DNA from 4 places in the Streptosporangium sp. OZ121 genome. Region 4 is predicted to be linked to each of the others. Evidence: riboswitches for the same ligand, from Rfam matches in the RefSeq annotation. Region 4 holds a riboswitch; each other region holds the start of a gene.
What was found. A riboswitch is a leader RNA that binds a small molecule or an ion and turns the genes downstream of it on or off. The one in region 4 is predicted to bind cyclic di-AMP.

Region 1 (5,639 bases), on a different contig from region 4:
CCGCGCAGAGCATCTGCAGCGGGGACTCCACCCAGGCAACGGCCGAACCCTGTTCCCGCGCGTGGTCTCGGCCGTCCTCCACGCCGGGCGATGACCCGTTCACGACTGCCACAACCTAACCCGGCGGCCTTAAGCGCCCGGGAACTGCGGGTGAACAGCCGACCACGCTCGACCGCCGGTGCGGCGGGTTCTCCGCCCACGGCCGTTCCAGGCCGACCGGCCCGCTGTTCGCCCTGACGCGCCCTTGTCCCGCGCGCCTTTACCTCCGCGGATGACAGGGCCGTCTGGAAAGCGACTTCCTTTACCTCTCGCCTTTACCTTCGCGGGCGTCGAACCCCTCCGAGCGCGCGTTTCTTTACCCTTCGGGCGGCCAGGCCGGCCGGCGGCCTGATCGCGTCGCTCTCCCATCGCTCTGAGCTGCGGAAACCCCGTCAGGCGCGGGTCGAGGACCGCCGGATCCCGAGCGCCCTCTCCTGGCCTTCCATGGGAGAACCCCTACCATCCGAATACTTTTTACTATCGAACACATATTCGAACAGATGAGGGCACACCATCTCGGACCAGGGGGTTCACCCGCGCACCTCAGCACTCCCCGGCCGGCGGCTCGCAGGCGGGTCCGGAAACCCGGGATCGCCGCGGGGGCAGGGGATCCCGGCCTCGGTGGGGCGTTCCCCCACCCGCCGGAAGGAGGCGCGGCCGGCGCGGCCTCACCCCACCTCCCGGGCCGGGCGGCACCCCGCGACACCGACCCGATTCGGACGTATTCCCAAGTCAAGGCAATATGTCCTACTTGTAATCGTCTGTCCGTCTGGCGTACCTTCGTCCTATTCATGGCAATTGCCTAGGTCTATCCAGGTCTGTGCATTGCCGTCACATTGCCCGACCGTGTCCCACCTGGCGGAGACCTTCCGCCGTCGGTGAGCACGGCCGCCGAATCCGCGAGGTCTGCGGAACCGGGGAACCACGTTCCTGGGGTGAATCAGCGCACTCGTGCGCCGTAGGGCACTTCCCAGCCCGAACCCGTCAGCTAACCCGGTAGGCGGAATGGAAGCGAAGCAAGGAGTCGAACCCCCGTATGGCTAAGCATCGCCTCATCTCCACCCCCCGCGCGGCATGCGCCGTCCTGGGCGCCTGTGTCGCCCTGGCCACCGGCACCACCGGCGTCGCCCTGGCCGACGGCCACGGCGTCGTGAACGCACCCCCCGTCGACACCAAGGCCCAGGATTCCAAGGCCGCCAAGACCCCGCTCCAGATCGTGGCCGAGAGGCTTCCCAAGGTCTCCGCGGCGAAGGTCCTGGACATCGCCTCCAAGCAGATCGGCATCCGCGAGAACTCCCGGGGCGGCGGGACCAAGTTCCACTCCTGGTACATGTCGAGCCCTCGCGCCAAGGAGACCCTCGCCCGCGACGGCGGCAACACCGTGTACGACTACGCCAACGCCCCCTGGTGCGCGATGTTCGTCTCCTGGGTCGGCGAGATGGCCGGCATCCGCCCCACGATGGGCTGGGACGCCTACACCGTAGCCCACGCCAAGTGGTTCAAGGACAACGGGCACTGGGGCACCATCCCCACCCCCGGCGCCGTCGTCTACTTCGACTGGGCAGGCGGCAAGAGCATCGACGGCATCGACCACGTCGGCTTCGTGAAGAAGGACAACGGAGACGGCACGATCACCACGATCGAGGGCAACACCGGCAACGGCGACGTCGAACAGCGCGTCCGGCCGGTCTCCCAGGTCGTCGGCTACGGATACCCCGTCTACTCCGACTGACCCCGCGCCCGCCGCCCGCGCCCGCCGCCCCCCGGCGGCGCGGGCGTCCCGGCCCCCGCCGGTGAGCGGCTGCCCGGTCCACCCGCTCCCGGGGGCGGCGCTCGTTCGAGCGCCGCCCCCGGGAGCGTTCCGTGTCCTCGCCCGTCCCACCCCGGCGACGCTCGTCACAGCGCCCGGCCCCGCCCCGGAGACACTCGTCACAGCGCGCCTCTCCCACTTCCGGCCCGGCGGTCGCCTTCTCGAACCCCTTCCCCACGCCCGCCCCGGTGGTGACGGCACCAGCTCCCGCGGCCCTCGCCCGCGCCTGCCCTGACACTCCCTTGACAACCTTGCGCCGCCGCCACCGGGGACGCCCGCGATGCCCCCCTCCCCGCACGCACACGAAATGCCCCGACTGTATGCCCGTGAGATGGGAGCGCTCCCAATCGCCCTGATGAGGTTTTTGTCCATGTTCGACGCCGATAGTCCTGCCTAAAACGACCGGATGTAACGGTTGAGTTTCGGCATATTGACGTCCCGGTTGCCCATCGTCCACTCTTCGTGGGAGCGCTCCCAAAGCACATTGAGGAACGACCTCGTCGCGAGGACCGCGTTTGTCGGGGACCGGCCCGCGATGTCGCCTCCCAATGATTCGGGCGACCACCTGAGAGGGGTCCGTAATGTTGAACAACAAGCGGCACGGCAAGCTGGCCGCCGTCGCGGTCATGGCGGCCACCGCCCTGGCCATCACTTCGTGCAGTTCCAGCGAGCCGCCCGCGCCCGCCGCGGGCACCGGTTCCGCCGCCGCTCCGGCCGAGCCGGTGACCATCACCGTGCACACCTTCGGCGGCGGCGAGAACTTCGGCTACGACAAGGCCGTGGAGACGTGGAACGCGGCGCACCCGAACATCCAGGTCAAGTACCAGAACCTGACCGACCGGTTCGAGGACGTCTACCTCCCGCAGCTGCTCCAGCGCCTGCAGGCGGGCAGCGGCGCGGCTGACATCATCGCCCTGGACGAGGGCGCGATGGGCCTCATGAAGGCCCGCCCGCAGTTCTTCACCGACCTGGCCGAGTACGGGCTGGACAGCCGCAAGGCCGACTTCCCCGCGGCGAAGTGGGACAACGGCATCAACGCCGACAACAAGCTCTTCGCCCTGGGCACCGACATCGGCGGCATGACCATGTGCTACCGCAAGGACCTGTTCGAGAAGGCGGGCCTGCCCACCGACCGCGAGGAGGTCGGCAAGCTCTGGCCGGACTGGAACGCCTTCAAGGCGATCGGTGAGAAGTTCAAGGCCGCCAACCCCGGCAAGACCGACCCCAAGTTCATTGACGGCCCGAACACGCTCTACAACGTGATCCTGTCGCAGGAGGCGCCGAAGAACGGCAACGTCGCCTACTTCGACAAGAACAACCAGCTCATCGTCGAGACCAACCCGGCCATCAAGACCTCCTTCGACACGGTGAAGAGCTTCAGCGAGGCGGGCCTGACCGCCAAGCTCGCCTCGTTCAGCCCGCCGTGGAACGCCGCGATCAAGAAGGGCGCCTTCGCGACCATGGGCTGCCCGGCCTGGATGCTCGGCGTGGTCTCCGGTGCGGCCGGTGAGGGCAACAAGGGCAAGTGGGACGTCGCATCCGTGCCCGGCGGCGCGGGCAACTGGGGCGGCTCCTACCTGGCGATCCCCAAGCAGAGCAAGCACCCCAAGGAGGCCGCCGAGGTCCTGAACTACCTCACCGGCAAGGAGGGCCACATCATGGCCTTCCAGGAGGCCGCGGCCTTCCCGAGCTCCCTCCCCGCGCAGCAGGACCCGGCGGTCGCCGACCTGAAGAACCCGTTCTTCAACGACGCGCCGACCGGCCAGATCTTCGGCGCCTCGGTCAAGGACCTGCTGCCCGTCTTCCTCGGTGAGAAGCACGCCCAGGTCAAGACCGCGGTGGAGAAGGTGCTCGAGGGCATGGACCAGGGCTCGGTCCCCTACGACCAGGCCTGGACCAAGTTCCTCGAGGCCGGCGTCAAGGCAGCGGGCTGATCCCCGTACCGACCCGCATCGGCCCGGCTGCGGTGATCCCGCGGCCGGGCCGGTCGCCTGCCCCCGCTGAAAGGCTCTGATCGATGACACTGCACGTCGACTCCCCGGCTGCCCCGCCGCGGCCCGGCCCTCGCCGGCCGGCCGGGCGCCGTGGACCGAAGCGGGGCAGTGGGTGGGCCCGGTTCGACCTCCGGGCGACCCCCTACTTCCTCGTCTCCCCGTACTTCCTGCTTTTCGCCGTCTTCGGCATCTTCCCGCTCGGCTACACCCTCTGGGTCTCGCTGCACGAGTGGGAGCTCGCCGGGGACAAGACCCTCGTCGGTCTCGACAACTACATCGAGCTGATCACCGACGCGGCCTTCTGGAACGCGGTGTTCAACACCCTCGGCATGTTCGTCCTGTCGACGATTCCGCAGCTGGTCCTGGCCCTCCTGCTGGCCAACGCGCTCAACAAGCGCATCCGGGGACGGCTCTTCTTCCGCCTCGGCGTGCTGCTGCCGCTGATCACCTCCGTCGTCGCCGTCGCGGTGGTCTTCACCCAGCTGTACGGGCGCGACTACGGCATGATCAACTGGTTCCTGAGCTTCTTCAACGTCGACGCGATCAACTGGCAGAACGAGAAGTGGTCCTCGTGGATCGCGATCTCCACCATGATCGACTGGCGCTGGACCGGCTACAACGCGATCATCCTGCTGGCCGCCATGCAGACCATTCCCAGGGATCTCTACGAGGCCGCCTCCATCGACGGCGCCACGCCCAGGCGGCAGTTCTGGCAGATCACCATCCCGATGCTGCGCCCGACGATCGTCTTCGTCGTGTTCATCTCCACCATCGGCGGCCTGACGCTGTTCACCGAGCCGGTCATGTTCGACGGCAACCCGACGATGAGCGGCGGTGCCACCGGCCAGTACCAGACCGTGGCGATGTTCATCGTCAAGGAGGCGTTCCGCGACTTCGACTTCGGCTACGCCGCCGCCGCCTCGTGGCTGCTGTTCGCGCTGATCCTGATCGGGACGCTCATCAACTACTCCTTCACCCGCCGTATCGGGGGTTCCAAGTGACGGTCACCCAGCTCCGGCGGCCCCCCGCGCAGCACTCCCGACGGCCCTCGGGCCCGTCGAGCGCGCGGAACCGCATCTGGGACGCCGGCCCCATGACGAAGGTCGTGCTGGCCCTCGCCCTCGTGCTGTCGGCGTTCCCCATCTACTACATGTTCATCATGGCCACCCGGACCAACGAGGAGGCCATCGACGTACCGCCGCCGCTGCTCCCCGGCGGCCACCTCGGTGAGAACATCGCGCGGCTGCTGTCCACCGAGGACGCCTACTTCATGACCGGCCTGATCAACTCGGCCATCGTCTCGGTCACCGTGACGGTCTCGGTCGTGCTGATCTCCACCCTGGCCGGCTTCGCCTTCGCCAAGCTGCGCTTCCGGGGCAGCAAGATCCTGCTGGGCCTGATCCTGGTGACGATGATGGTCCCGCTCCAGCAGATGGGCATCGTGCCGCTGTACGAGCTCATGGTCACGCTCGGCTGGACCGGCCAGCTGAAGGCGGTCATCCTGCCCTTCCTGGTCAACGGCTTCGGCGTCTTCATGATGACCCAGTACGCCACCCAGGCGGTGCCCGACGAGCTGGTCGAGGCGGCCCGTGTCGACGGCGCCTCCACCATGCGCATCTACGTGAACGTCATCCTCCCGGCGCTCCGCCCGGGAATGGCGGTGCTCACCCTCCTGGTCTTCATGCAGACCTGGAACGAGTTCATGTGGCCGTTGATCGTGCTGAACCCGGACAACCCGGTGGTTCAGACGTCGATCGCGGCGCTCAACCAGGCGCACGGAACCGACTACGTGATGC
Region 2 (5,639 bases), on a different contig from region 4:
GCTTTCTGGAGACGCGCAGGGCCGTCTCGGCCACCAGGGGACCCAGGTCTCGCACCCGCGCGGCGGTGATCCGGGAGGTGAGGCCCGAGATGGAGATCGCCGAGGTGGCGACGTCGTTGTGGTTGAAGATCGGCGCCGCGACGCAGCGCACCTCGGGCTCGTTCTCACGGTCGTCGACCGCGTAGCCCCGCTGCCGGATCCGGCCCAGCTCGGCGCGCAGGCGCGCGGCGTCGGTGATGGTGTACCGCGTGACGTGCGGCATCCCGGCGGCCACGATCTCCTCGACGGCCTCCTCCGGCTGCCAGGCGAGGATCGCCTTGCCCACGGCGGTGCGGTAGACGGGGTTGCGGCTGCCGATGCGCGAGGCCATGCGCACGTTGGTCTCGTTCTCGACCTTGTCGATGTAGACCACGTCGGGCGGGTCGTAGACCACGAGGTGGACGGTCTCCCCGGCCTCCGCCATCAGGCGGTGCGACTCCTCGGCGGCCACCGTCCGCAGGTCGAGGGTGGACAGGTAGGCCTGCCCGAGGCGCAGGGCGCCGCTGCCCAGCCGGTAGGCGCCGCTCCTGCGGTCGCGCTCCAGGAGCCTGGCCTCGACGAGCGGGGCGGTCAGCCGGAGCACCGTGCTCTTGGACAGGTCGAGCGCCTCGGCGAGCCGGGTGAGCGAGAGGCCGTGGCCCGCGTCCGCGTGGTCGCGTACGTGCGCGAGGACGGCGAGGGCGCGCCGGAGCGAGGCCGACCGGTTGCGTTCCGGAGCGGGCTCACTCATCGCGGCTTCCCCATGTGATCCGGCAATCGAATACCTGGTCAAGGTAGGCGAGTACCCCGCCCTACGGCCACTTTGCAGCACAACGTTCTGCACTGCACAACAAGCTGCACAGCGGGCCGCACAACGAACCGCGGCCGGTCGGCCGGGCGGGGCGGTGGAGGACGGGCACCCACCCGGTTCCGTTTCTCCCCACTACCGATAATTTTTGCCTGGACCAGGGCAGAACTGTCCCTCGGGATGGTTGACAGGCCAAAATTGGTCCGTGGTCAGGATCGGATCGGTAGAGATGAGCGATTGCGAGAGTGAGCGACTTCCGCCAGTTCTGGGCCAGCTGTTCGCCGATGGAGCCGATGGAGCCGACAGGAGCGAGGGCGGCGACGGGACCGGCGGGGGCAGGGGCAGGCGGCTCTCGGTGGAGCTGCCGCCGGGGGACGTGGTGTGGCCCGACCCCGGTTACGCCCAGCTCGCCGTCCGTCGCCGTCCGGCGTTCTGGCTCAGCGAGGTGGCGGTCTCCGGCGAGTACTGGGCGCGGCTGAGGGCCCAGCACGAGCGGTCGGGCCTGTGGCCGGTGCTGCTGGAGGACTCCGTCCAGCCCTGGTCGGCCGGCCAGATCGCCCCGGACACGGCCGGTCAGATCGACAACTACCACGCCGCCGCGTTCATGGCCGAGGTGTGGTCCGACTGGATCGCCAAGGCCAACCTCGACCAGCTCGAACTGCTCGAGCCCTTCGGACCCGAGTGTCCCGGCCCGGCCCCCCCGGGCAGGCTCGCCGCCGACCCCGGCGTGGTCGCCGACTGGTACGCCGGGCTGGTGGCCGAGCGCAGGACCCCGCTCGGGCTCGTCGCGGTCGAGCGCGGGGCCGACGCCCTCGCCGTCATGGGCTGGCAGGGCGCCCTGAACCACAACGAGTGGATGGTCCCGCTCGCGGCCGTCGTGCGCAGCTGGGAGGACAGGTTCGGGGTGCGGGTGGTCGGGATGGGTTTCAACACCCTCGACCTCAGCGTCGCCGCGCCCCCGACCACCTCCGAGCACGCCCTGCACGTCGCCGCGGAGCACTGGACGTTCTGCCCCGACAGCATCATCCAGGGGGCGGGGAACCTCATCGACTACGCCGAGCAGATCAAGGGCAGGAACGCCTGGTCGTTCTGGTGGGACTGAGCGGGACCGGGCGGGACTGAGCGGGACCGGGCGGGACCGGGCGGGATTGATCGGCCGGGGACGGCCCGCGGGGCGGGCTCCCCTTGGGCGAACCTTTGCGCAAAGGAATCGGCGGGCCGGGGAGGGCTCGCGGGGCGCGCGTTCTCCCGCGTGGATCTCCCGTGGATCTCCGGGCGCGGGGCCCTGGAACGGGGCCAGGGAAGGGGTTCCGGGGCTGGACACCGAGATGGGGGAGACATCCGCGCTGGTAGGACGGGTGTTGGCCTGGCGGGGCGATCGATGAGGCTTCCTTGAAGCTTGTAGGTAGATCTTCTGGGGTTTTCATGGTGTTTGCTTTGCTTTGTCCGGTTTGGGTGGGTAGTGTCCACAGTCATCGGTAGGCGACCTGCCCTTCACAAGAGGGAGCGGCCGGCCGACGTCGAATCCCGAGGGCCCCACAGGGGCCCCGGAGCCGGGGAACCACTTTTCCGGGGTGAATCCGCCGCGACCACGCGGCGGTAGGGCAACTCCACCGCCCGAACCCGTCAGCTAACCCGGTAGACGAGATGGAGAGGAGATCCCCTCATGGATCACCGCGTTACCACGTCGGTGCAGCCCTTGTCCGTGCCGACCACCTGAACTTTTCCCCCCTTCCGCCGACATCCCCCGTTCCCCCCGGACCTTCTCGCCGCGCCTGATCGCGGCACCTTCCAGATCGTGCTCCGCGTAGCGATTGCCCGAGATTCCGGCTACGCCCCCTTTTCCGACGAGCGCGTCCCCGCCCGTGCACCCCTTCGGTGTGTCGCACGTGGCTGCCCCGTTCCCTCGCGAAAGAGCCTTTTCTCCATGCGCCCCTTCTTTGGTTTGCACAAGAACGGCCTGAGCAAGTTCACCTGGCAGAAGAACAAGCCCCGCGGAAGCCGCCTCGCAGCCGCCGCCCTGGTCGGCGCGAGCGTCCTCGCCGCCACCGGTGTCGCGGTGGCGCTGCCCGCCTCCACCTGTTTCGCCGCCACCGCCGACCCCGAGGTCGGGGTGGCGAAGGCCAGCGCCGAGTCCGTCCTCCTCCAGGGTGCGACCACGGCCTCCTACTTCTGGGACGACTCCTCCGGCCGGGCCGGTGACACCGGTCTGCCCGCCAGCGGCCGGCCGATGCAGAAGGGCATGATCGCCAGCCCGAGCTGGCCCCTGCTCACCGAGGGCTACATCATCTACAAGGGCAAGAAGGCCAAGTTCTTCGTCGGCGACCGCGGCCCCGGTTCCCCCTCGAACCAGGGCATCATGATCGACATCGACGCCAAGACCTTCGCCGACCTGACCGGTGGAACGTTCAACGCCGGCACGCTCGGCGTGGACGGCAACGGCGGGATGGGCCACATCGACATCCAGTACGTGGTCACCAAGTGGGGTAACGGTACGGGGATAAAGAACCACCCCGTCGCGTTCTCCACCGGTGCCTGGAGCCGCAGGGACACCAGCCCGGCCAAGCCCCCGACGGTCGTCTTCGCCAAGGCCCGGGAACTGGGGATAGGCGTGCAGACCCAGCTGGCGAGCGCCGCGGCGCGGCCGTGGGCCGGCAAGCCCAAGGTCATGGTCGAGCCCGCCTCCTGGCACGCCCCGGCCGGCGTGGCCGTCGCCGGTGCCCGCGCCGCCGAGATCGGCGCGGGGAAGGGCTGAGCCGGAGCCGCCGCCCTCCGGAGTCCCGCTCCACCGGAACTCCCTGGCAGGGGCCCCGCCCCGCCGGAGTCCTCCGGGAACGCTCGGAAAGGACTCCGGGAACGCTCAGAAAAGACGCAGAAAGGACTCCGGTGCGGTCCGTGCCTCCCGGGGCACGGACCGCACCGGAGGATCAGACCTCGAGCTTCTCCTCGATGCCGCGCAGGGTGTGCCGCGCGAGCGCGAGGTTGGCCCGGTTCCGGTCGAGAGCCAGGTAGAGGAACAGCCCTTTGCCGCTCCGGCCCGAGACCGGGCGGATCACGTGGTACTGCGTGCCGAGCGTGATGAGGATGTCCTCGATGCCGTCCTTGAGGCCGAGCGACTCCATGGTCCGCATCTTGGCCTTGACGACCTCGGTGTTACCCGCGGCCGCGATCTGGAGGTCGAGGTCCTTGGACCCGCCGAGCGCGCCCAGCGCCATCCCGCTGTTGTAGTCGACGACGACCGCGCCGACGGCACCGTCGATCGCCATCATCTCCTTGAGCGAGATGTCCATGTTGCCCATTGCTGTCTCCGATCACTGGGGTATCGATGTGCGCGAGCCGGCGGCGGCCAGTCTGGCCGCCGTCTTGCGGCCCTCCAGCCGGAGCAGCCCGAGGTTGGTCCCCGGGCGCGCCAGGACTGTGAGGACGATCTTGGGTCCGGCGGCGTAGAACGCCGCGTAGCCGTTGGTGCCGGAGATCAACGTCTCCTCGAAGGTGCCCTTGCCGGCCATGCTCGTCATCCGGCGGCTGAGGGCCAGTACCGCGGAGGAGAGCGCCCCGGTCTGCTCGGTGTCCCTGTCCAGGTCGCTCGCTATCGTCAGACCGTCGACGCTGCACGCGATGCTCCCGTTTACGTCGGGTACGCGTTCTCGCAGCGCCGCCATCTCGCGCCGTATCTCCTCACGCAGTTCCACCGGCATCCTCCTTCCGATCAGCTTCAGCGTCCGCAGCCTTATCGGCATGTGACCGGGCTCAAGTCGCTCAAGTCGCTCAAGTCGCTCAAGTCATCGCCTCCAATGCGTTCCTGAGCCGGATGAGCAGGCTGACGTCGGCCGGGTCCCCGTTCGCCCTGGGGAGCCAGTCCGACGTCTCCGGAGAACCCGTGCCGGCCGCCGGGATCTCCGTGGCACCCCTCGTCCGCCTGGGCAGCGGTGCCGGTGCCTCAGGAGTCCCGGGAGTCCCGGGAGTCTGTGCCGGAGCGGTCTCCGGGAGGCGGAGCAGCCCGGACGAGGCGAGCTGCCGTACGGCGAGCAGTACCGAGTACGCGGGACGGCCCAGCTTGCGCGCCAGGTCGGCCGGGGTCGCCGTGGAGTCGGCGCCGACGAGCACCTCCCACTGGAGCGAGCTCAGCACCACCCGCTGGGCGCCGATGCGTCCCAGCGGGACGACCGGGAGCGTGTCCAGCTCCGCGGACGGCCAGGTCTGTTCCAACTGCGCCTTCCTTCGCTCGCACTCCCGGAGCAGGCCGGTCGCGTCGAAGTACCACTGCGGTCCGAGCCAGTGCCGCTCTCCCCGCCGGAACCTGGGCCGGTGCCCGGTGGCCTGCAGCAGGAAGTACGCGGCGTCGAGCACCGCGCTCAGCACGCAGAACTCCAGTTCCCCCCTGGTGAGCAGGCCCCGCGCGACCAGCTGCTCGCCCCCCGACGGCTGGGGGGTCAGCGCGTCAGGTGGCCGGCGGCCGGCGGCCTGCCTGACCTGCCGTACGGCGTGGGCGGATATCCCGCGGCAGGCGCCCAGCAGGTCCTCCAGCCGGGGGGCCGCCGCGCTCTCGGCGTAGGTCACGCGACCGTCGGTGAGGTAGATGACCCCCGCCTTGCCGAGTCGCAGGGAGCCGGTGGCGTGGTCGCCGGCGAGCCCGCTGAGGATGTTCTCGACGTTCGGCATGATTTCACGTCGATATCAGACGGCCGGAAAGGGCCTGGAGCCGGTGGCGGGCCAGTGCCAGGTTCGAGCGTTCGAGATCGAGCCTGACATAAATGACCAGAGGGCCGTCGAAAAGCGTTTCCAGCGGCCGCAGCAAATGGTGGCCGCCGTC
Region 3 (5,639 bases), on a different contig from region 4:
GGTCGACCTGGCCGACTAGCCGTACCGCCGATGTGGCCGCCGCCCCGGAGACCGGGGCGGCGGCCACATTTCGTCTCAGCATGTGAGAAGTGTGTACGCCGGGCGAGACGGTTTTCCCGCGGCCGGGTAACCTGGAGTCAAATGCGCCAGGTTCTCGTAATTCCTACCTGCCGCGGCGAGGCCTGACAGGGGCGGGCCGGCGACTCGCCGCGGTGTCGTGGCGCGTGCCGGCTCCAAGCCCCCGCCGCCGGTCCGTGATCCGGACCCGCGACATCAGGCCTGGTCGGAGTCCCGACCGGAGTCTCGACCACCTTCCTTGCCGGTATGCGACCGAGACGAGATTCGCCATGTACGACATGTATCCCTGGAACCGTCCCGAGGAGACCGAGGACGAGGCCGTCGACGCGCTCCAGACCGCTCTGGACCGCAGGGACAACGGCGGTGCTCCCACCCGCTGAACCCGTTCTCTCCGCCGCCGGGGTCTCCACGGCCTCCCGGCGGTGATCCGCCGGCGTGTCTCATCCGCCGGTCACGGCTTCGGTCGCGAGCTCGACCCGCTTGGCCAGCTGAACCCCCTGCGGGTCGGGACGCACCGCGCCGACGAAGGATTCGCGGCGCCAGGAGTCGAGTTTCTCCTCCTTGACCACGTCGCCGGTCCGCGGGGCGTGAACCATGTAGCCGGGCTTTGTGATCATGCCGACGTGGCCGAGGCCGCTGAAGAAGGCCAGGTCACCGGGCTTGAGATTCTCCCAGGAGATCTTCTTGGAGAAGGCGGCGTACTGGTCGTTGGTGACGCGGGGGAGCTTGATCCCGGCTGCGCCGTAGGCGCGGAGCACCAGGCCTGAGCAGTCGAAGCCGCCGTGGCCGGTGCCGCCCCAGACGTAGGGCGTTCCGCGCTTGGACATGGCCCACTTCACGGCTTTCTGCCAGGCGGGCTTGACGGCCGTGGCCTTCAGCGCGTCCTTCAGCGCGGGGGTGTTGAGCGCGGCGGGCCCGGGGGCGGGGGGCGGGGATGCGGCCAGGGCGGCGGTCGAGGTCGCGCACACCGCGGCGCCGGCGACGATCATGGAGGCGGAGATGGACAGGACACGGGGGAGAACTGTGCCGGACAGGATGATTCCTTCCATAAGGCCGGCCGGGTGAGCTGTCGGGCTCGGGCGTGGAGGCCGCCCTACGGCGCGAGAACGCGCTGATTCGCCCCAAGGAATCCACCTGATGACGGCCGGGAACGCGCTCCGGGGGAGGAGCGGGGTGCCCGGGGTCCGGTAGATCCCGTAAAGAGTGGTTCCCCGGCTCCGTGCGGGCCCGGTAAGGGGATGGCCCGTACGGATTAGGCATTGACGTGAATGGGAGGACCATAACGAAACCTCACGAAACGGTCAATACCAAGCAAAGGCGGACAAAACGATCAGGGGTCCCGCCGGACGAGTGTGTCCGGAGGATGAGACCGGTGTTCGATCACCGAGACGGACCGGTAAGGTGCCTGCATGGATTCGCGTAACATTCGCCTGGCGGTCATCCCCGGGGACGGAATCGGAGTCGAGGTCGTCACCGAGGGGCTGAAGGTCCTCGAAGCGGTCGGCACGAAGGTGGAGACCACCACCTACGACCTCGGGGCCAAGCGCTACCACGAGACCGGCGAGACCCTGCCCGACCCGGTCCTCGACGAACTGCGCGGATACGACGCGATCCTGCTCGGCGCGGTCGGCGACCCCAGCGTGCCCCCGGGCGTCCTGGAGCGCGACCTGCTGCTCAAGCTCCGCTTCCAGCTCGACCACTACGTGAACCTCCGCCCGGTCAAGCTCTTCCCCGGCGTCGAGACGCCGCTGGGCAAGGCCCGTCCCGAGGACATCGACATGGTCGTCGTCCGCGAGGGCACCGAGGGCCCGTACGCCGGTGCGGGCGGCGTCATGCGCCGGGGCACGCCGCACGAGATCGCCACCCAGGAGTCGCTGAACACCGCCCACGGCGTCGAGCGCGTCGTGCGCTACGCCTTCGACAAGGCGCTGGGCCGCCCCCGCAGGAAGCTGACGCTGGTCCACAAGACCAACGTGCTCACCTACGCCGGCGACCTCTGGGCCCGCACCTTCGACCGCGTCGGCCTGGAGTATCCCGACGTCCAGACCGACTACTGCCACGTCGACGCGGCCTCGATGTTCTTCGTCAGCCAGCCGGAGCGCTTCGACGTGATCGTCACCGACAACCTCTTCGGCGACATCCTCACCGACATCGGCGCGGCGATCGCCGGTGGCATCGGCCTGGCGGCCAGCGGCAACGTCAACCCCGACCGCACCGCGCCGAGCATGTTCGAGCCGGTCCACGGCAGCGCCCCCGACATCGCGGGCCAGGGCAAGGCCGACCCGACCGCCACGATCCTGTCGGTCGCCATGCTCCTCGACCACCTGGGCATGGCCGCCGAGGCCGCCAGGGTCGAGCGGGCCGTCGCCGACGACCTGGCCGGGCGGCCGGGCGGCAGGGCCGGCCGGGCCACCCACGAGATCGGCGACGACATCACCGCCCGAGTAGCCGGCTGAGGAAGCCGCCCTCCTCGACCCCGACGCGCCTGGCGGCTCACCCGAGCCGCCAGGTGCGTTTTTGTTTCTCCAGCACTGCCGGTTTTCGGCATGGATGGAGTAGTTTCCCGTTACCCGGTCCGACGCAGAATGGACCCAAGGGTAAGCCAGACACCAAGAGAAGGATCCGTGCGATGACCACCGCTCAGAAGCTCAGCTTCGACGTGCAGCTCTCCGACCACGCTCGCACCGCGGCAGAGCGCGAGCAGGTAATGGCGAGCCCCGGGTTCGGTCAGGTCTTCACCGACCACATGATCTCGATCGACTACACCGAGGGGCGGGGCTGGCACGACGCCAGGCTCATGCCGTACGGCCCGCTCAGCCTCGACCCCGCGACGTCGGTCTTCCACTACGCGCAGGAGCTTTTCGAGGGGCTCAAGGCCTACCGCCAGGAGAACGGCACGATCGTGACCTTCCGGCCCGAGGCGAACGCCGCTCGCTTCAACACCTCCGCGGCGCGGATGGCCATGCCCGAACTGCCCGAGGAGACGTTCGTCGAGTCGCTGGAACTGCTCGTCCAGACCGACCGCGAGTGGGTGCCGACCACGCCGGGACACAGCCTCTACCTGCGCCCCTTCATGATCGCGACGCAGCCGGCGCTCGGAGTCAACTACCCGTCCAGGACCTACAAGTATATGGTCATCGCCTCCCCGGCGGCGGCCTACTTCGGCGGGGGCAAGACCGTCACGGTCTGGCTCTCCACCGAGTACACCCGCGCGGCCCCCGGCGGGACCGGCTTCGCCAAGTGCGGCGGAAACTACGCGGCGGCCTTCGTGGCCCAGCGCCAGGCCGTCGAACAGGGCTGCGACCAGGTGGTCTGGCTCGACGCGGGCGAGCACCGCTACGTCGAGGAGATGGGCGGGATGAACCTGTTCTTCGTCTACGGCGACCGCCTGCTGACCCCGGCGCTCACCGGCACGCTCCTGCCCGGAATCACCCGCGACTCGATCCTCTCCCTCGCCTCCGGCCTCGGCCTCCAGGCCGAGGAGGGGCGCCTGTCGGTCGAGGAGTGGCAGCGGGGCTGCGAGACGGGCGAGCTCACCGAGGTCTTCGCCTGCGGCACCGCCGCGGTGGTCACCCCGGTCGGCTCGGTCAAGGGCGCCGACCGCGCCTGGACGATCGGTGACGGCACCCAGGGGCCCGTCACCTCGAAGATCCGCGAGGAACTCGTGGGCATCCAGTACGGATCCCGTCCCGACCCGCACAGCTGGGTCCACAAGATCTGCTAGTCCCGCACGAAGGAGATCCGCGGGGACCGGTCGGCAGAAGTGTCCGCCGGTCCCGCGCGCGGGAGGCCCGGTCTCCCACCCGGCCCGGCATCCCGGCGGGCGGATCTATCCCTCGGTCAGCTTGCCGGTGTCGATCGTGAGGTCCCAGGGTGCGGGGAGCTCAAGAGGCTCTCCGAGGATCACCTGGTGTTGCTGCTGGTAGCCCCGCTCTCCGGGGTGGCTGAGCAGCCGGGCGAGATTCTGGGTGGCGTCGATCACCAGATAGAGCGGGACGCCCGCGATCGCGCAGTTCTCGGGCTTGGTGACGTGGTCGTCGTCCCGGCTGCTGGGGGAGACCACCTCCACGACGAGCAGCGTTTCTTCGGCATAGACGTTCTCGTCGTCCCACATACGGGGAAATTTCGGCACGACGAGGAGGTCGGGCCGATAGCGATCTTTCTGAACGCCCAGGAAGAGCTTCACGTCGTATACGGGATGCCATCCCTGCGCCGTGGCGAACGGGAGGAGCTGGATCAGCAACTGCAGGATGCTTTTGGCGTGGTTGAGGGTGGGCAACTCCCTCACCACGATCCGGCCGTTGATGATCTCGACCTTGCGGTCGGGCCACTGATCGCAGGTCTTCTGGTAGTGCCGCTCGAGCTCCTGGTGGTTGGTGGACATGGGTTTAGCCTCGCGACGGTCCAGGGTCTTGGCCATGCGGTCACCCTTCCCTCCAGGCGGGTGGGCGCAACGTGTTGGTCACATCACTTAAAGTGATCGAAAAGATTTCCGCGCGCCCGCGATCCGGGAAAGTTCTCGTCAGTGCTTTCGAATCATGGTGAGGCCGTCGGCGATGGGGAGCATGATCGAGGTGACCCGCTCGTCGGAGCTGACCATGTCGTTGAACTCGCGGATGTGCCTGACGGTCTCGTCGTCCCTGCTGGGATCGGCGACGTGGCCGCTCCACAGGGTGTTGTCGACGAGGATCACCCCGCCGGGGGCCAGGCGTGACATGAGGATCTCGTAGTAGACGGGATAGTTGATCTTGTCGGCGTCGATGAACGCCAGGTCGACGGCCGGGTGTTCGGGAAGCTCGCGCAGCCGCTCGGCCGCGGGGCCGATCCTCAGCTCGATGCGGTCGGCGACCCGTGCCTTGTCCCAGTAACTCCGGGCGATCGCCGTCCACTCCTCGCTCACGTCGAAGCAGGTGAGCCCGCCGCCCGGGGCGAGCCCGCGGGCCAGGCAGATGGAGGAGTAGCCGGTGAAGGTGCCCACCTCCACCGCGTTCCTGGCGCCGCCGAGCTGGGCGATCATGGTGAGGAAGCGCCCCTGGTCGGGGGAGATCTGCATCGACGCGTTGTTGCCGGTCAGCTCGCGGGTCTCGAGGGCGAGCGCGTCGAGGACGTCGTCGGGCTGGGTGGTGTGCGCGAGCAGATACTGCCCCACGGCGGGGTCGAGATAAGTCGCCTTCATGGGGCCCATTCTCGCCGGTGCCGGACGGCGGCGGAGGGTGATTCGAGGTCGTGTCCGGTCGTGTCCGGCCCGCGCGGGCCTGTGCACGACCCGGTGTTCCGGACCCGCCAGGCCTGTGTACGAGCCGATATCTCAGGTCCGCCCGGTCCGTGTCCGGGTCGTGCCGACACGCCGCAGGTCTCGGATCCTGAGATCGATGTGTCAGATGGTGTCGGCGTATGGCAGACTCCGAAGCATCATGTTCTACGGTCTGCTCATTATCGGCAGGCGCGCTGGCTGAAAAGGGACACCGCCGGCGCGCAGACCTCTCACGTCCGTGAGGGGTCATTTTTGTTTCCAGAAGCCGGATGAGCGCGCGGCGAATCATCGAACCCGCGAAGGAGAA
Region 4 (5,639 bases):
TCCACCTGATCGTCGACGGCTACAACGTGACCAAGACCGGTTACGGCACGTTCACCCTGGCCGACCAGCGCACCCGCCTCCTCACCGGTCTCGGCGCGCTCTACGCGCAGACCCGCACCGAGCTGACCTGCGTCTTCGACGGCGCCGAGCTGAACGGGCCGGTCCCGGTGTCGGCACCCAGGGGGGTGCGCGTGATGTTCAGCGCCCCGAACCAGATCGCCGACGACCTGATCCGCCAGCTGGTCCGCGCCGAGCCCGCGGGGCGTGCGGTCGCGGTGGTCTCCTCTGATCGCGAGGTGGCCGAGTCGGTCCGCAGGATGGGCGCCAGGCCGGTGCCCTCGGTGCTTCTTCTCCGGCGTCTGGGGCGCGGGTAAACCTTTCGTGGTCGCCGGGCATCGGATCACCCAGGAGGATTGATTCGATGAAGAAGATCATAACGCTCGCCCTCGCCGTCCTGGCCGCCGGAGCGACCGTCACCACACCCGCGGCGGCCACGACGGCCGCCATCCCCAAGGGCTTCCTGCTGTACGAGAAGGACGCCGCCAAGAAGGACGACGACCCCGAGACCAACTGGCAGGTCGGCAACTCGGCGAAGGCCAGGCTGGCCGTCAACCCGTGTGACAGGAGCACGCTGGCCGCGACCGGCCGGGTGGCCGCGCGGACGGTGACCTTCACCGGCGTGCCGGACTTCATGAAGGTCGAGCAGGTGATCCTGTACGGTTCGCGGGCCTCGGCCGCCTCGGCCGTCGCCCAGGTGCGCGCCGCCCTGACCAGGTGCGGGGCCAGGACCGGCTCGGGTACCGGCTACCGCTACGCCTCCTCGCGCCTGACCGGGCTCGGCGACGAGGCGCTGAGGATCTCCGGGCAGGTCTACTACGGCAGGAAAGCCGGGGTGGGCGGCGACCGGAGCGTGCTGGTCAGGAAGGGCAACGCCGTCCTGGTCTACCTCTGGGCGGGCGAGTACGCCAAGCCCGCGAGGAGCGACTGGACCGTTCAGCTGCGTGACGCCAGGAGGATGACCGCCAAGATCTGCGCCATCGCCGCCTGCGGGTAGCGCGACCGGGCGGGGTCCGGGGCGGGCCGCTCCCCGCTCCCAGGGGCAGGAGCGGACCGCTTCCCGCGAAGGCGGACCGCCCCCGTGGCCGGGGCGCCGCCGCTCGCGAGACGGGCGCCGCCGGTCGCGGGTAAAGGGGTTCACCTGCAATTAAGGAGCAAACCCGGCGAAAAGGTGAGTCAATCATTACTTCTTCTGTACTATTCGCCGCAGGTCTGGTGCAGTCGGGAGGCGTTGACGTGGCCGTGGCGGGTTTGCCGGTTGGACTGATTCGGATACCGGTGGCGGCCGGGCTCGCTCTCGCGCTGCTGACGCTGCCGGTGGGCGGAGCGTCCGCCGAGCCGAGGCCGACGGCCGCCCAGGCCAAGAAGAAGCTGGAGAAGCTCAACGAGCAGGCCGACCAGGTCGTCGAGAAGTACAACCAGGCCTCGGAGAAGTGGAAGCGGGCCAGGAAGAAGTACAGCACGCTCAACGAGGACCTGACCCGCCAGAACGAGCAGGTCGCCGGGCTGCGCAAGGAGCTCGTCACGATGGCCGTCAGCACCTACCAGGTCGGCGTGGTCAACGGCTGGGAAGGCATGATCTACCAGGCCGATCCCGGCGCCCTGCTGAGCGGCCTGGCCGCCGCCGACCAGATGTCCACCTCCCGCGCCCAGTCCCTGAACGCCTTCGACGAGGCCACCAAGGCGCTGCGGACCAGCCGGGACCAGGCCAAGAAGGCGCTGGCCGAGGCCGACGAGACGCGTGACGAGCTGGCCAGGGAGAAGGCCAAGGCCGACAAGATGGTCAAGGCACAGACGAAGATCCTGCGCGAGCTCAACGCCTTCAGGACGGGCAACCCCGAGAGCGCCGGGATCCAGTACAACGGCTCCGCCTCGGGCAACGCCCGCGCCGCCCTGCAGTTCGCCTTCGCCCAGGTCGGCAAGCCCTACCAGTACGGTGGCACGGGCCCCGGCGGCTGGGACTGCTCCGGCCTGGTCCAGAGCGCCTGGCGCAGCGGAGGAGTCAGCCTCCCCCGCACGACCTGGGAGCAGTGGAGCTGGGGCGCGAGCCGCAAGGTCTCGCTGAGCGAGCTCCAGCCGGGCGACCTCATCTTCAGCGAGGGTCTCGGCCATGTCAGCATGTACGCGGGCAACGGCCAGATCGTGCACGCCCCGCAGACCGGCGACGTCGTCAAGGTCGTCCCGCTGTCCGCCTACGGCCGCCGCATCGTCGGAGCCGTCCGCCCCTGACCGCGCCGGGCCGCGGTCCCACCGGGGACGTCCAGGCCCCGCCTCGCGCTTGACGGAGCGCCGGGAAAAACCGGATGTGCCGGGCGCGTGGGTACTGCCAGCATCGGGACATGATCAAGTCATGGATGCCCGACGAGCTCGCGTACGCCGGTCCCGAGCACCTCGACGCCGCGTTCGTCGCCGGGTTCGACCGCAAGCAGGGCAGGCCCGACCCCGGGGAGGACCTCGCCGTGCTCGCGGGGCACGGCGTGGGGGAGGCGGCGACGGTCGTGGAGTTCGGCGCGGGGACGGGGCAGTTCGCCCTCGCCGCGGCGCGGCGGTTCCGGCGGGTGGTGGCGGTGGACGTCTCCCCGGCGATGCACGACTTCCTCGGCGCCCGCGCCGCCGAGGAGGGCCTCTCCGGCCTTGAGCGCGTGCGCGCGGGCTTCCTGTCGTACGAGCACGCGGGGCCGCCCGCCGACGCGGTCTACACCCGCCACGCGCTCCACCAGCTCCCCGACTTCTGGAAGGCCGTCGCGCTCGACCGCGTCGCGCGGATCGTACGGCCCGGGGGCGTCCTGCGCCTGCGGGACCTGATCTTCGACTTCCGGCCGGCCGACACCGACGCCGTGCTCGGCCGCTGGCTCGACGGCGCGGCGGACGATCCCGCGCTGGGCTACACCCGCGACGACTACGCCGAGCATCTGCGCACCGAGTACAGCACCTTCAGGTGGCTGCTCGAACCGATGCTCGACGCCGCCGGATTCGAGATCGTCGAGGCGGATTTCCGGGAGTCGATATACGGCGCCTACACGTGCGTCAGGCGCTGAGGTCACCCGGCCGGATCGTCCGGGACCGCTCCACGGGCGGTGAGTGTGATGAAGATTACATAAATCGTGATTTGTCGGACTAGCGAGAAGGGTGTGACGAGAGTCATATCTCAATAGCATAAATAGCCATTATGCAGGGATAACAGGAAGATCAAGAGGGGTAGTAGATCTTCCAATTTGGCGAATGCTTTGCCGAAAGTTGGAGATCGGGGTAACTTCTGGCGTCGCGACGTGCAAGCCACGCCGTCGCGGCGAATGTCGGTCTTCGGGCCGGTGTCCCTATAGAAATCCAACCGGCCGCCGCGCCCCCACCCGGGGGCAGGGCTCATCGCGGCGGCCCGCCGAATCTATGCAGCCAGGAGGCATGGAACCGGGGACCCAAAAGGCCCGATACAGCGTGGCCAGGGGTGAATCGGCGCGTTTGTGCCGTAGGGCATCTTCCAAGCCCGAATCCGTCAGCTAACCCGGTAGGCATCAGTGGAAGTCCCAAGGAGAAATCCTGTCTACCACCCCGTACAACCCCCGTCTGTCGCGCCTTTTCCGCCTTTCCCTCGGCGGCATCGCCCTCACCCTGACCGCCTCAGCCGGAGCGGTCACCCTGGGGTCCACGGCGGCGCAGGCGGTGGACGGCCCCTCCGAGATACTGGTCAACAGCGTGACCGGTGTCTCCGAGAAGGCCGGGAGCACCAAGAAGACCGCCTCTCAGGCCGGGACCAGGGCCAAGGCAGAAACCAAGGCCAAGGTCAAGGTCAAGGTCAAGGTCAAGAAGAGCAGGGCGGCACTGCAGAAGGTCCGGGCCGGTAAGGCGGTCTCGGCGGCCAAGAGGCAGATCGGCGATCCGTACCGGTGGGGAGCCTCCGGTCCCGGAGCGTTCGACTGCTCGGGGCTCGTCCGGTACGCCTGGCGGAAGGCGGGCGTGTCCCTTCCCAGGATCACGCACAGCCAGTACAGGTCGATCAGGAAAAAGGTCTCGTGGAGCAACTTGCGCCCCGGTGACCTGCTGTTCTTCAGTGGAAAGGGCCATGTCGGCATGTACGTCGGCAAGGGCAGGATGGTCCACTCGCCGAGCAGCGGCAAGACGGTCCGTGTCGTGAGGCTGGCGGGCTACTACAGGTCCTCCTTCGCCGGAGCGGTACGGCCCGGGGCCTGAGCCCCGTACGGCGCCCGGCACCCGCGTGAGCACGGAGCCCAGGTATGGAACCTGAGCCCGAGCCCGCGTCGGGGCACGCGCTCGAGCACATGCCCGAGCACGGAAAAGCGGCCCCGGCCCTCCACCAGGAGGGCCGGGGCCGCTCCATGCCGGTCGAGTACCATCGGCTCGTGTCCGTCCCGAAAGGGCGCCGCGCCGTGCTCGCCGGGATGCTGGCGCTGATGAGCGCCGGTCCGTTCGCCGGGACGGGACCCCTCCTGGCCGGAGCCGCGCCCCTCCCTCGCGCCCCCCGCCCCCTCGTCCCGTACGCCTCCCGGAGCCCGAGCGACCCCCGCGACCTGTGGCAGGGCGCCGCGGTCACCGTCCGGGGCGAGCACTCCCTCGTGATCGGCCACGGTGTCCCGGCCGGCGTCCTGCGGGATCTGGCGGCCAGGGCCGACCGGGCCCGCGCGACGATCGCGGCGATCTGGGGGCCGGTCCCCGCGGTCGTCCTCTTCCCCGCCACCGACGCCGAGGCCGCGGCGCTCGCCGGGGCCGGGAGCACCCGCGGCCTGGCCGCGATGGCGACCGCGGACCGGGTGATCGTCCTGCCGTCGGGGTACGCCCGGCTCACCGCGACCGGAAGGGACGTGGTGATCACCCACGAGCTCGCCCACGTGGCCACCGGCGCGACCCGCGGCGGTCGGGTGCCGATGTGGCTGTCGGAGGGCTTCGCCGACTACGCGGGCTACCGCGACGCCGGGATCGCGGTGCGCACGGCCGCCGCCGAACTGGCCGCCGAGGTGCGCTCGGGCGTCCTGCCCGACCGGCTCCCCGGCCCGGCCGACTTCGCCCCCGGCGCGCCGAGGCTCGCGCAGGCCTACGAGGAGGCGTGGCTCGCCTGCCGGTTCGTCGCGGAGCGCTTCGGGGAGAAGGCCCTGGTGAGGCTCTACGGTAGCGATGTCGAGAGCACGCTCGGCCTGCCGGTGGACGAGTTCACCCGAGCCTGGCGCGACTACCTCAGGGAGGAACTCACGTGACGCTGAGCATGACGGACACGCCCGCGGGCGTGCGGTCGGCGGGGTGGGCGCTGGCCGCCCTGGGGGTGGTCACGCTGGCGGTCGTGGCGTTCACCACGCCCTGGAGGGCGCTGCCCGGGGGGGCCCCGGCCGTCGCTCCCGATCCGGCCCGCGACTTCACCGCCGAGCAGATCGCCAGGGCCGAGACGTTCGACGCGCTGATCAGCCTTCCCGGCTATCTGTCGCTCGGCCTGACGCTGGTCGTGGCGGGGGTGCTGGTGGCCACCCCGCTGGGCGCGCGGCTCGCCGGCCGGCTGCCGGGGCCCTGGTGGCTGCGGGCGCTCCTCGGCGTGCTGGCGCTGTCGGTGGCCGTGGCGATCCTGCGCTGGCCCCTGG

Region 1: another riboswitch for cyclic di-AMP. It lies ahead of ACTOQ1_RS13360 (CHAP domain-containing protein); the one in region 4 lies ahead of ACTOQ1_RS06880 (C40 family peptidase).
Region 2: another riboswitch for cyclic di-AMP. It lies ahead of ACTOQ1_RS08735 (hypothetical protein); the one in region 4 lies ahead of ACTOQ1_RS06880 (C40 family peptidase).
Region 3: another riboswitch for cyclic di-AMP. It lies ahead of ACTOQ1_RS19775 (C40 family peptidase); the one in region 4 lies ahead of ACTOQ1_RS06880 (C40 family peptidase).

The regions. Positions count from the first base shown of each region.
Region 1 covers NZ_JBPXMC010000005.1:276,181-281,819, forward strand. Annotated here, with positions in the region: gene ACTOQ1_RS13355 (hypothetical protein) at 1-103, opposite strand, end outside; cyclic di-AMP (ydaO/yuaA leader) riboswitch at 919-1,057, shown strand; gene ACTOQ1_RS13360 (CHAP domain-containing protein) at 1,076-1,771, shown strand; gene ACTOQ1_RS13365 (ABC transporter substrate-binding protein) at 2,431-3,783, shown strand; gene ACTOQ1_RS13370 (carbohydrate ABC transporter permease) at 3,867-4,844, shown strand; gene ACTOQ1_RS13375 (carbohydrate ABC transporter permease) at 4,937-5,639, shown strand, end outside.
Region 2 covers NZ_JBPXMC010000003.1:237,265-242,903, forward strand. Annotated here, with positions in the region: gene ACTOQ1_RS08725 (IclR family transcriptional regulator) at 1-769, opposite strand, end outside; gene ACTOQ1_RS08730 (DUF4253 domain-containing protein) at 1,056-1,928, shown strand; cyclic di-AMP (ydaO/yuaA leader) riboswitch at 2,335-2,486, shown strand; gene ACTOQ1_RS08735 (hypothetical protein) at 2,754-3,581, shown strand; gene ACTOQ1_RS08740 (hypothetical protein) at 3,754-4,125, opposite strand; gene ACTOQ1_RS08745 (roadblock/LC7 domain-containing protein) at 4,138-4,518, opposite strand; gene ACTOQ1_RS08750 (hypothetical protein) at 4,604-5,488, opposite strand; gene ACTOQ1_RS08755 (roadblock/LC7 domain-containing protein) at 5,493-5,639, opposite strand, start outside.
Region 3 covers NZ_JBPXMC010000010.1:75,598-81,236, reverse strand. Annotated here, with positions in the region: gene serA (phosphoglycerate dehydrogenase) at 1-19, shown strand, start outside; gene ACTOQ1_RS19775 (C40 family peptidase) at 519-1,127, opposite strand; cyclic di-AMP (ydaO/yuaA leader) riboswitch at 1,115-1,347, opposite strand; gene ACTOQ1_RS19770 (3-isopropylmalate dehydrogenase) at 1,488-2,534, shown strand; gene ACTOQ1_RS19765 (branched-chain amino acid aminotransferase) at 2,708-3,802, shown strand; gene ACTOQ1_RS19760 (Uma2 family endonuclease) at 3,908-4,462, opposite strand; gene ACTOQ1_RS19755 (O-methyltransferase) at 4,601-5,254, opposite strand.
Region 4 covers NZ_JBPXMC010000002.1:452,908-458,546, reverse strand. Annotated here, with positions in the region: gene ACTOQ1_RS06900 (NYN domain-containing protein) at 1-374, shown strand, start outside; gene ACTOQ1_RS06895 (hypothetical protein) at 422-1,054, shown strand; gene ACTOQ1_RS06890 (NlpC/P60 family protein) at 1,336-2,286, shown strand; gene ACTOQ1_RS06885 (class I SAM-dependent methyltransferase) at 2,397-3,095, shown strand; cyclic di-AMP (ydaO/yuaA leader) riboswitch at 3,425-3,584, shown strand; gene ACTOQ1_RS06880 (C40 family peptidase) at 3,718-4,245, shown strand; gene ACTOQ1_RS06875 (hypothetical protein) at 4,290-5,264, shown strand; gene ACTOQ1_RS06870 (M48 family metallopeptidase) at 5,261-5,639, shown strand, end outside.